2 linked regions of the Roseibium sp. Sym1 genome follow. The protein of the gene in region 1 interacts with the protein of each later gene in a pairwise test. Links are inferred from orthologs where the notes say so. Each region holds a gene or a part of one and is shown in the gene's direction. Other genes may lie near its edges.

The links. The genes of interacting proteins can lie anywhere in the genome.
Region 2: the proteins of O6760_RS03275 (region 1) and sfsA interact in binary tests that used the Escherichia coli proteins (3 or more experiments, as listed by UniProt). The link is inferred for Roseibium sp. Sym1 from one-to-one orthologs.

What each region holds. Positions count from the first base shown.
Region 1 is NZ_CP114786.1:715,758-719,059, reverse strand. Bases 191-3,060 are described here. They hold O6760_RS03275 (glutamate-5-semialdehyde dehydrogenase), read left to right. Parts: upstream 191-920; coding sequence 921-2,201; downstream 2,202-3,060. Other genes in these bases: O6760_RS03270 (nicotinate-nucleotide adenylyltransferase), read left to right, coding at 2,212-2,847; proB (glutamate 5-kinase), read left to right, coding at 191-866. In the rest of the region: more of proB, read left to right, coding at 1-190; rsfS (ribosome silencing factor), read left to right, coding at 3,078-3,302. UniProt on the Escherichia coli protein: Catalyzes the NADPH-dependent reduction of L-glutamate 5-phosphate into L-glutamate 5-semialdehyde and phosphate. The product spontaneously undergoes cyclization to form 1-pyrroline-5-carboxylate.
Region 2 is NZ_CP114786.1:4,414,692-4,418,117, forward strand. What follows is about bases 312-3,305. They hold sfsA (DNA/RNA nuclease SfsA), read left to right. Parts: upstream 312-1,453; coding sequence 1,454-2,158; downstream 2,159-3,305. Other genes in these bases: O6760_RS20090 (TrkH family potassium uptake protein), read left to right, coding at 312-1,411; O6760_RS20100 (L,D-transpeptidase), read right to left, coding at 2,170-2,853; gpt (xanthine phosphoribosyltransferase), read right to left, coding at 3,114-3,305. In the rest of the region: more of O6760_RS20090, read left to right, coding at 1-311; more of gpt, read right to left, coding at 3,306-3,426. UniProt on the Escherichia coli protein: Binds to DNA non-specifically. Could be a regulatory factor involved in maltose metabolism.

The sequences.
Region 1 (3,302 bases):
ATGCCGATGCGCTCGGCACCCATGGCATGAAGGCCGGACAGATCCTGCTGACGCTCGGCGACACCGAGGAACGCCGGCGCTATCTCAATGCCCGCGCCACCATCGGCACGCTGTTGAAGCTGGGCGCGGTGCCGATCATCAACGAAAACGATTCCGTTGCCACGTCCGAAATCCGCTATGGCGACAACGATCGCCTGGCCGCCCGCGTGGCGACCATGGCGAGCGCCGACTGCCTGGTGCTGCTCTCCGATATTGACGGGCTCTACACCGCGCCGCCGGCGCTGAACCCGGAGGCCGTGTTCCTGCCGGAAGTGCCCCGGATCACCGCCGAGATCGAGGCGATGGCCGGCAGCGCCGGGTCTGAACTGTCGCGCGGCGGCATGAAGACCAAGATCGATGCCGGCAAGATCGCAACGTCCGCCGGAACCTCCATGGTGATCACTTCGGGCAAGGAGCTCAATCCGCTGCAGCGGTTGCAGGACGGCGCGCGCGGCACCTGGTTTCCGGCGCTGAATTCACCGGCCAGCGCGCGCAAGGCCTGGATCGGTGGGCACCTGGAACCGCGCGGTACAATCACGCTGGACGACGGTGCCGTCAGGGCAATGTTGTCCGGCAAGAGCCTTCTGCCTGCCGGTGTTGCTGAAGTGTCCGGCACGTTTGGCCGGGGCGATGCCGTCATGTTGGCGGACAGGACGGGCCGGACCATCGGCCGCGGGCTGATCGCCTATGATGCCGACGAGGCACAGCTGATCGCCGGGCGAAACAGCCGTGAGATCGAGGCCATCGTCGGCTATCCGGGCCGGGCGGAGATGATCCACCGGGACGACCTCGTCCTTGAGGATGCCTTTTTGAACGGAAGCGGCTAAAAGATTGAGTGAAAGGCGGCCCGGACACCGGCCGCGCATGAGGAGTTGGAAGAGATGCTGGACGTCGTCGAGGCGAAGACAACCGAGGAACTGATGGCGGAGATCGGGCAGCGCGCCCGCGCTGCGGGCCGGGTCCTTGCCACGGCGCCAGCAGAGCAGAAAGACCGGGCCCTGCGCGAGATGGCGGCGGCCGTGCGCGCGGCAACGCCCGAGATCCTTGCCGGCAACCGGATCGATGTCGACACCATGACGGCCAACGGCCAGACGGCAGCCTTCCTGGATCGCGGCACGCTCACCGAAGAACGGATCGAGGCGATCGCCAGGGCCCTTGAGGATATTGTCGCTCTGGACGATCCGGTCGGCAGCGTGATCGCTGCCTGGGAACGGCCCAACGGGCTCAGAATAGAGCGCGTGCGCACGCCGCTCGGCGTCATCGGCGTCATCTATGAAAGCCGCCCCAATGTCACCGCCGATGCCGGGGCTCTGTGCCTGAAAGCGGGTAACGCGGTGGTTCTGCGCGGCGGCTCCGATACCATCCAGTCCAATCGGGCGATCCATAAGGCCCTGCAGAAGGGCCTTGCCGCAGCCGGCCTGCCCGAAGATGCCATCCAGATCGTGCCGGTGACGGACCGCGCCGCCGTCGGCGAGATGCTGCGCGGTCTGAACGGAAACCTCGACGTGATCGTGCCGCGTGGTGGCCGCAGCCTGGTGGAGCGGGTTCAGAGCGAAGCGCGCGTGCCGGTCTTCGCCCACCTGGAAGGCCTGGTGCATATCTTTGTCGACAAGGCGGCGGATCTTCAGAAATCCGTCGACATTGTCGTCAATTCAAAACTGCGCCGTACCGGCATTTGCGGCGCGCTGGAAACCCTGCTGGTGCACGAGGACGTCGCCCTGAGCCATCTGCCGGTGATCGTCAAAGCGCTGCAGGATCAGGGCTGCGAGATCCGGGGTGGCGCGCGTGTGCGCGACATCTGCGAGAACATCGTGCCCGCCAGCGAGGACGACTGGTCGACCGAATATCTCGACAAGATCCTGTCGGTGAAAGTGGTGCCGGACCTCGACGCGGCGATGGAGCATATCGCCACCTACGGCTCCAGCCACACCGACTGCATCGTGACCGAGGACCAGGCGGCCGCGGACCGGTTCCAGGCCGAGGTCGATTCGGCGATCGTGCTGCACAATGCCTCGACACAGTTCGCCGATGGCGGCGAGTTCGGCATGGGCGCGGAAATCGGAATCGCCACCGGCCGCATGCATGCCCGCGGCCCGGTCGGCGTCGAACAGCTGACCAGCTTCAAATACAAGGTGCACGGCACCGGTCAGACGCGTCCGTGAGGCAACCGGCATGAGTGCATTGATGCCGGGAATGTCACCCGGCAGCGACTGGTTGAAGTTGCCTCACGTGGAGGCCGGCAACCGCGTCGGGCTGTTCGGCGGGTCGTTCAATCCGCCGCATTCCGGTCACCGGTCGGTCGCCTTGACCGTGTTGAAGCGGCTTGGGCTCGATCAGGTCTGGTGGCTGGTCACGCCCGGCAATCCACTCAAGAGCCATTCGAACCTGGCACCGCTGGAAAGGCGTCTGCGTCTGTCCAGTGAGCTGGCCGATCATCCACGCATGAAGGTGACCGCGTTCGAACAGGTTCTGGGCACGCCCTATACGGCCAGGACGCTGTCGGCGCTCCAGGCCATGCGCCCTGCGGTGCGATTCGTTTGGGTCATGGGTGCTGACAATTTGGCCGGCTTCCATCGCTGGCAGGATTGGCGCTCCATCGTCCGCACGGTGCCGGTCGCAATCGTCGACCGGCCGGGTGCATCCCTGTCGGTCCTGTCCTCGCCCATGGCCAAAGCGTATGAAAAACATAGACTTCCCGAAGAAGACGCCGCGCTTCTGCCGGACATGAAGGCTCCGATCTGGACATTTTTGCACACGCCGCTCGACCGGACCTCGTCCACCGAGCTGCGGCGCGGCCAATCCCGGTGATCCGCAGATTTACCGAGAATTCCGGCGTGTCTTGAAAATGCCAAAGGGGAAGCGGTATTATGAGCATGGTCGCGGCGAGCGCGGCCGAGGTACGGTCAACCGGTCCTGCATCCAAAACGGGTGACGCACGAAGTCCAACACTCCTGTTCGTGACGACGTTGGGCGCGGGACGGCACAAACGGCGAAAGGCACAACACCTGACCATGACCTTTGAAAGTGGGCGGACAGACATGTCCTCTCCTATGACGGCTTCCGTAAGCACAGATCTTGCGGCAGACCTCCTCGACACGGTCCTCTCCAGTCTTGACGACTCCAAAGCTGAGGACCCGGTTACTCTCGACATCACAGGAAAAAGTTCGCTGGCCGATCACATGGTGATCGTGTCCGGGCGCTCCCATCGTCATGTGGGCGCGATTGCGGACCATTTGCTGAAGGATCTGAAATCGGCCGGAGCC
Region 2 (3,426 bases), 3.7 Mb from region 1 along the record:
CTTCCTCTATGTCGGCCTGGCCACCGCCATGCTCATTCCGGCGATCGTGGACGTTGCCCAGAAGAACGCGGATTGGCAGGCTTTCGTGTTCTCGGCGCTTCTGACCGGCATGGTCGGCATGCTCCTGTCAATTGCCGTCGGAGGTTCGCTGCGCGAAGGGCTGGACACGCGCCAGACCTTCATTCTCACCACACTTGCCTGGACAACATTGCCCGCATTCGGGGCCTTGCCGTTCCTGTGGCTCGGCGTCGGCTACGCGGATGCCGTGTTCGAGGCCGTTTCCGGGTTTACCACCACGGGATCCACCGTGCTGACAGGCCTCGACGGCCTGCCGCCGGGACTGCTCGTGTGGCGTTCGCTGATGCAGTGGATGGGCGGGATCGGCATCGTCGTCATGGCGATCGTGCTTCTGCCGTTCCTCAGGATCGGCGGAATGCAGCTGTTTCAAAGCGAAAGTTCGGACCGCTCGGAAAAGATCGTCAGCCGTTCCGTGGAGTTGATCCGGCTGATTGGCCTGGCCTACCTGTTCCTGACCGTTTCCTGCATCGCCGCCTACCTGGCGACGGGCATACAGCTTTTCGATGCCTTCAACCACGCGCTGACGACCATCGCCACCGGTGGGTTTTCCACCCATGACCTGTCCTTCGGTTATTTCACCAACCCGGCTTCGGGCTGGGTCGCGGTGTTCTTCATGGTGGTCGGGGCCCTGCCTTTCGTTCTGATCGTGCAGGCGCTGCGCGGACATCCACTGCAGCTCTGGCGCGACCCGCAGGTGCGGGCCCTGCTCGGGTTCCTGGCACTCGTTTCCCTGACACTGACGGTCTATCTCGGCGTCAACATGCAATTCCCGTTCGATGAGGCGTTGCTCAAGGCGACCTTCAACGTGGTGTCGATCGTAACGGGGACCGGCTACGCGCTCGGCGATTTTTCCCAGTGGGGTGCGCCGGTGGTCGGCATTACCTTGCTGCTGATGTTTGTCGGTGGTTGCACCGGGTCGACGACCGGGGGGATCAAGATCTTCCGGTTTCTCGTGTTTTTCGGGACGGTGCGCGCGCATTTGCGCCGCATGGTACGGCCGCACAGAATTATGTCGGAAGAATATGGCGGCACGCGGCTGACCCCCGAACTGTCTTTCTCGGTCCTGGCCTTCCTGGTGGTCTATATGGGATCGGTCGGCATCATCACGGTGGCCCTGTCCTTCTTCGACCTGGATCTGGTGACCGCGATTTCCGCGGCCGCGACCTCGGTCGGCAATGTCGGGCCGGGTCTCGGTCACATGATCGGTCCGGCTGGCCATTTCGCACCTCTGCCCGATGGCGCCAAGTGGCTTCTGTCCTTTGCGATGCTGGTCGGCCGCCTCGAGCTGTTCACCGTTCTCGTGCTGCTGGATCCCGATTTCTGGTCGAAGTGAGATTGCCGGCGGCCTCCGAGCTTCGAAAAGGAAATACCTGGCATGAAATTCTCAGCGCCGCTTGTCAGCGGCCGTCTCGTGAAGCGGTACAAGCGATTCCTGGCCGACGTGCTCCTGGATGACGGCAATGCGGTCACCGCCCATTGCGCCAACCCGGGGTCGATGCTCGGCCTGAAGGAACCCGGATCCCGCGTCTGGCTGTCGCAGTCGGACAATCCGAAGCGCAAGCTCAAGTTTTCCTGGGAAGTGATCGAGGCAGATGGCGCCCTTGTCGGCATCAACACGGCGCATCCGAACAGGCTCGTGGAAGAAGCACTCGCCGCGGGCCGCATCGACGGGCTTGCCGGCTATGACGCCCTGAGACGGGAAGTCAAATACGGCAAGAACTCGCGGATAGACATCCTTCTGGAAGGCGGCGAGGGGGACAGGACCTATGTCGAGGTCAAGAATGTGCACCTGATGCGTCAGCCCGGGCTTGCGGAATTTCCGGACAGCGTGACGGCACGCGGTGCGAAGCACCTTGTCGAATTGGCGGACATGGTGGCAGAAGGCCACCGGGCCGCCATGGTGTTCCTGGTCCAGAGGCCGGATTGCGCCCGCCTCAACCTGGCGGGAGACATCGATCCGGCCTATGCGGCAGCCTTTGCTGCCGCCCGCAAGGCGGGTGTCGAGGTCTATGCCATTGGCTGTGACGTACGCCTCGACGGGATCGACGCGGTCAAGCCGGTGGTCATCGAGATCGGGTGACGACGCGCTTCTCAGGCCTGCCTGACGACAATCGGCGTTCCTTCCGGGACACGTTTGTAGAGGTCGATCACGTCCTGCTGCAGCAGGCGGACGCAGCCTGACGAAACCGCCCGTCCGATGGACCAGGGCTCCGTCGTGCCGTGCAGGCGGTAAAGCGTGTCCCGGTTGCCTTCGAAAATATAGAGCGCACGTGCGCCGAGCGGGTTCTGCGGGCCGGGCGGCATGCCATCACGGTATTTTTCGAGCTTCGGTTCGCGGGCGATCATTTCCGCCGGCGGGGTCCAGGTGGGCCAGGCTTTCTTGTGCTGGATCCTGGCCCGTCCACCCCAGGAAAAGCCCGCCCGGCCAATCCCGACGCCGTACCGCATCGCCTTGCCGCCCTCCATGGTCAGGTAGAGGAAACGGTTGGGGGTGTCGACGACGATGGTGCCCACCGGTTCCGGCGCCGAGTAGTCGACCAGCTGACGGTAGTAGACGGGATCGATCTTGCTCAGATCGACCGCGGGGATCGGAAAGCGTTCCTCCGGCATGGCCCGGTACAATTGCTGGTATTCCGGCGCAATGCTGCTGCCGGTCGTCGCCGGCGCGTTGGCGGGCGAAGGTCGCGGCGGCAGCGGTCCCTTGTGATGGCCTGACTGGCAGCCAGCGGCGAGAGCAGCCGCTGCAGAGGCTAGGAACAGGCGTCGGTTGAGCATTCCGTATCCCGTTGAGGTCTTCGTGATTGCACGATGCATGTCTGTGAACAACGGATCGCAACCACGAAGGGGCTTCGCTTTTGCGGCATTGAACCGGATTCGCGACGTCTTGACATCCCTCTTGGATGGTTCATGCAGACAAAAACGGCCGATCGAACAGGATGCTCGATCGGCCGGTGTAACTGATGTCGGGAATATGCCGGCAATGGCCGCCTTCTCGGTTCGCGGCCGGTTGCGGTGCCTCGTGCCGGGGCGGCAGATCAGCCGGCGGTTTCCTTCGAGAGCGGCGGCTGGAATTGCCATCCCATGTCCCACGGAAAATAGATCCAGGTGTCCTGGGAAACTTCCGTGATGAACGTGTCGACCATCGGCACGCCGACCGGCTTGGCATAGACGGTGGCGTAATGTGCCTTGGGCAGCATTTCGCGCACAACCTTCAGGGTCTTGCCGGTGTCGACCAGGTCGTCGATCACCAGAACGCCGCTGCCTTCTCCCCCTTCGAGATCAACGACCTTGGGGTCGATCGGCTTGATGACCTTGAGCGATCCCTGGCTGTCATAGTCGTGATAGGAC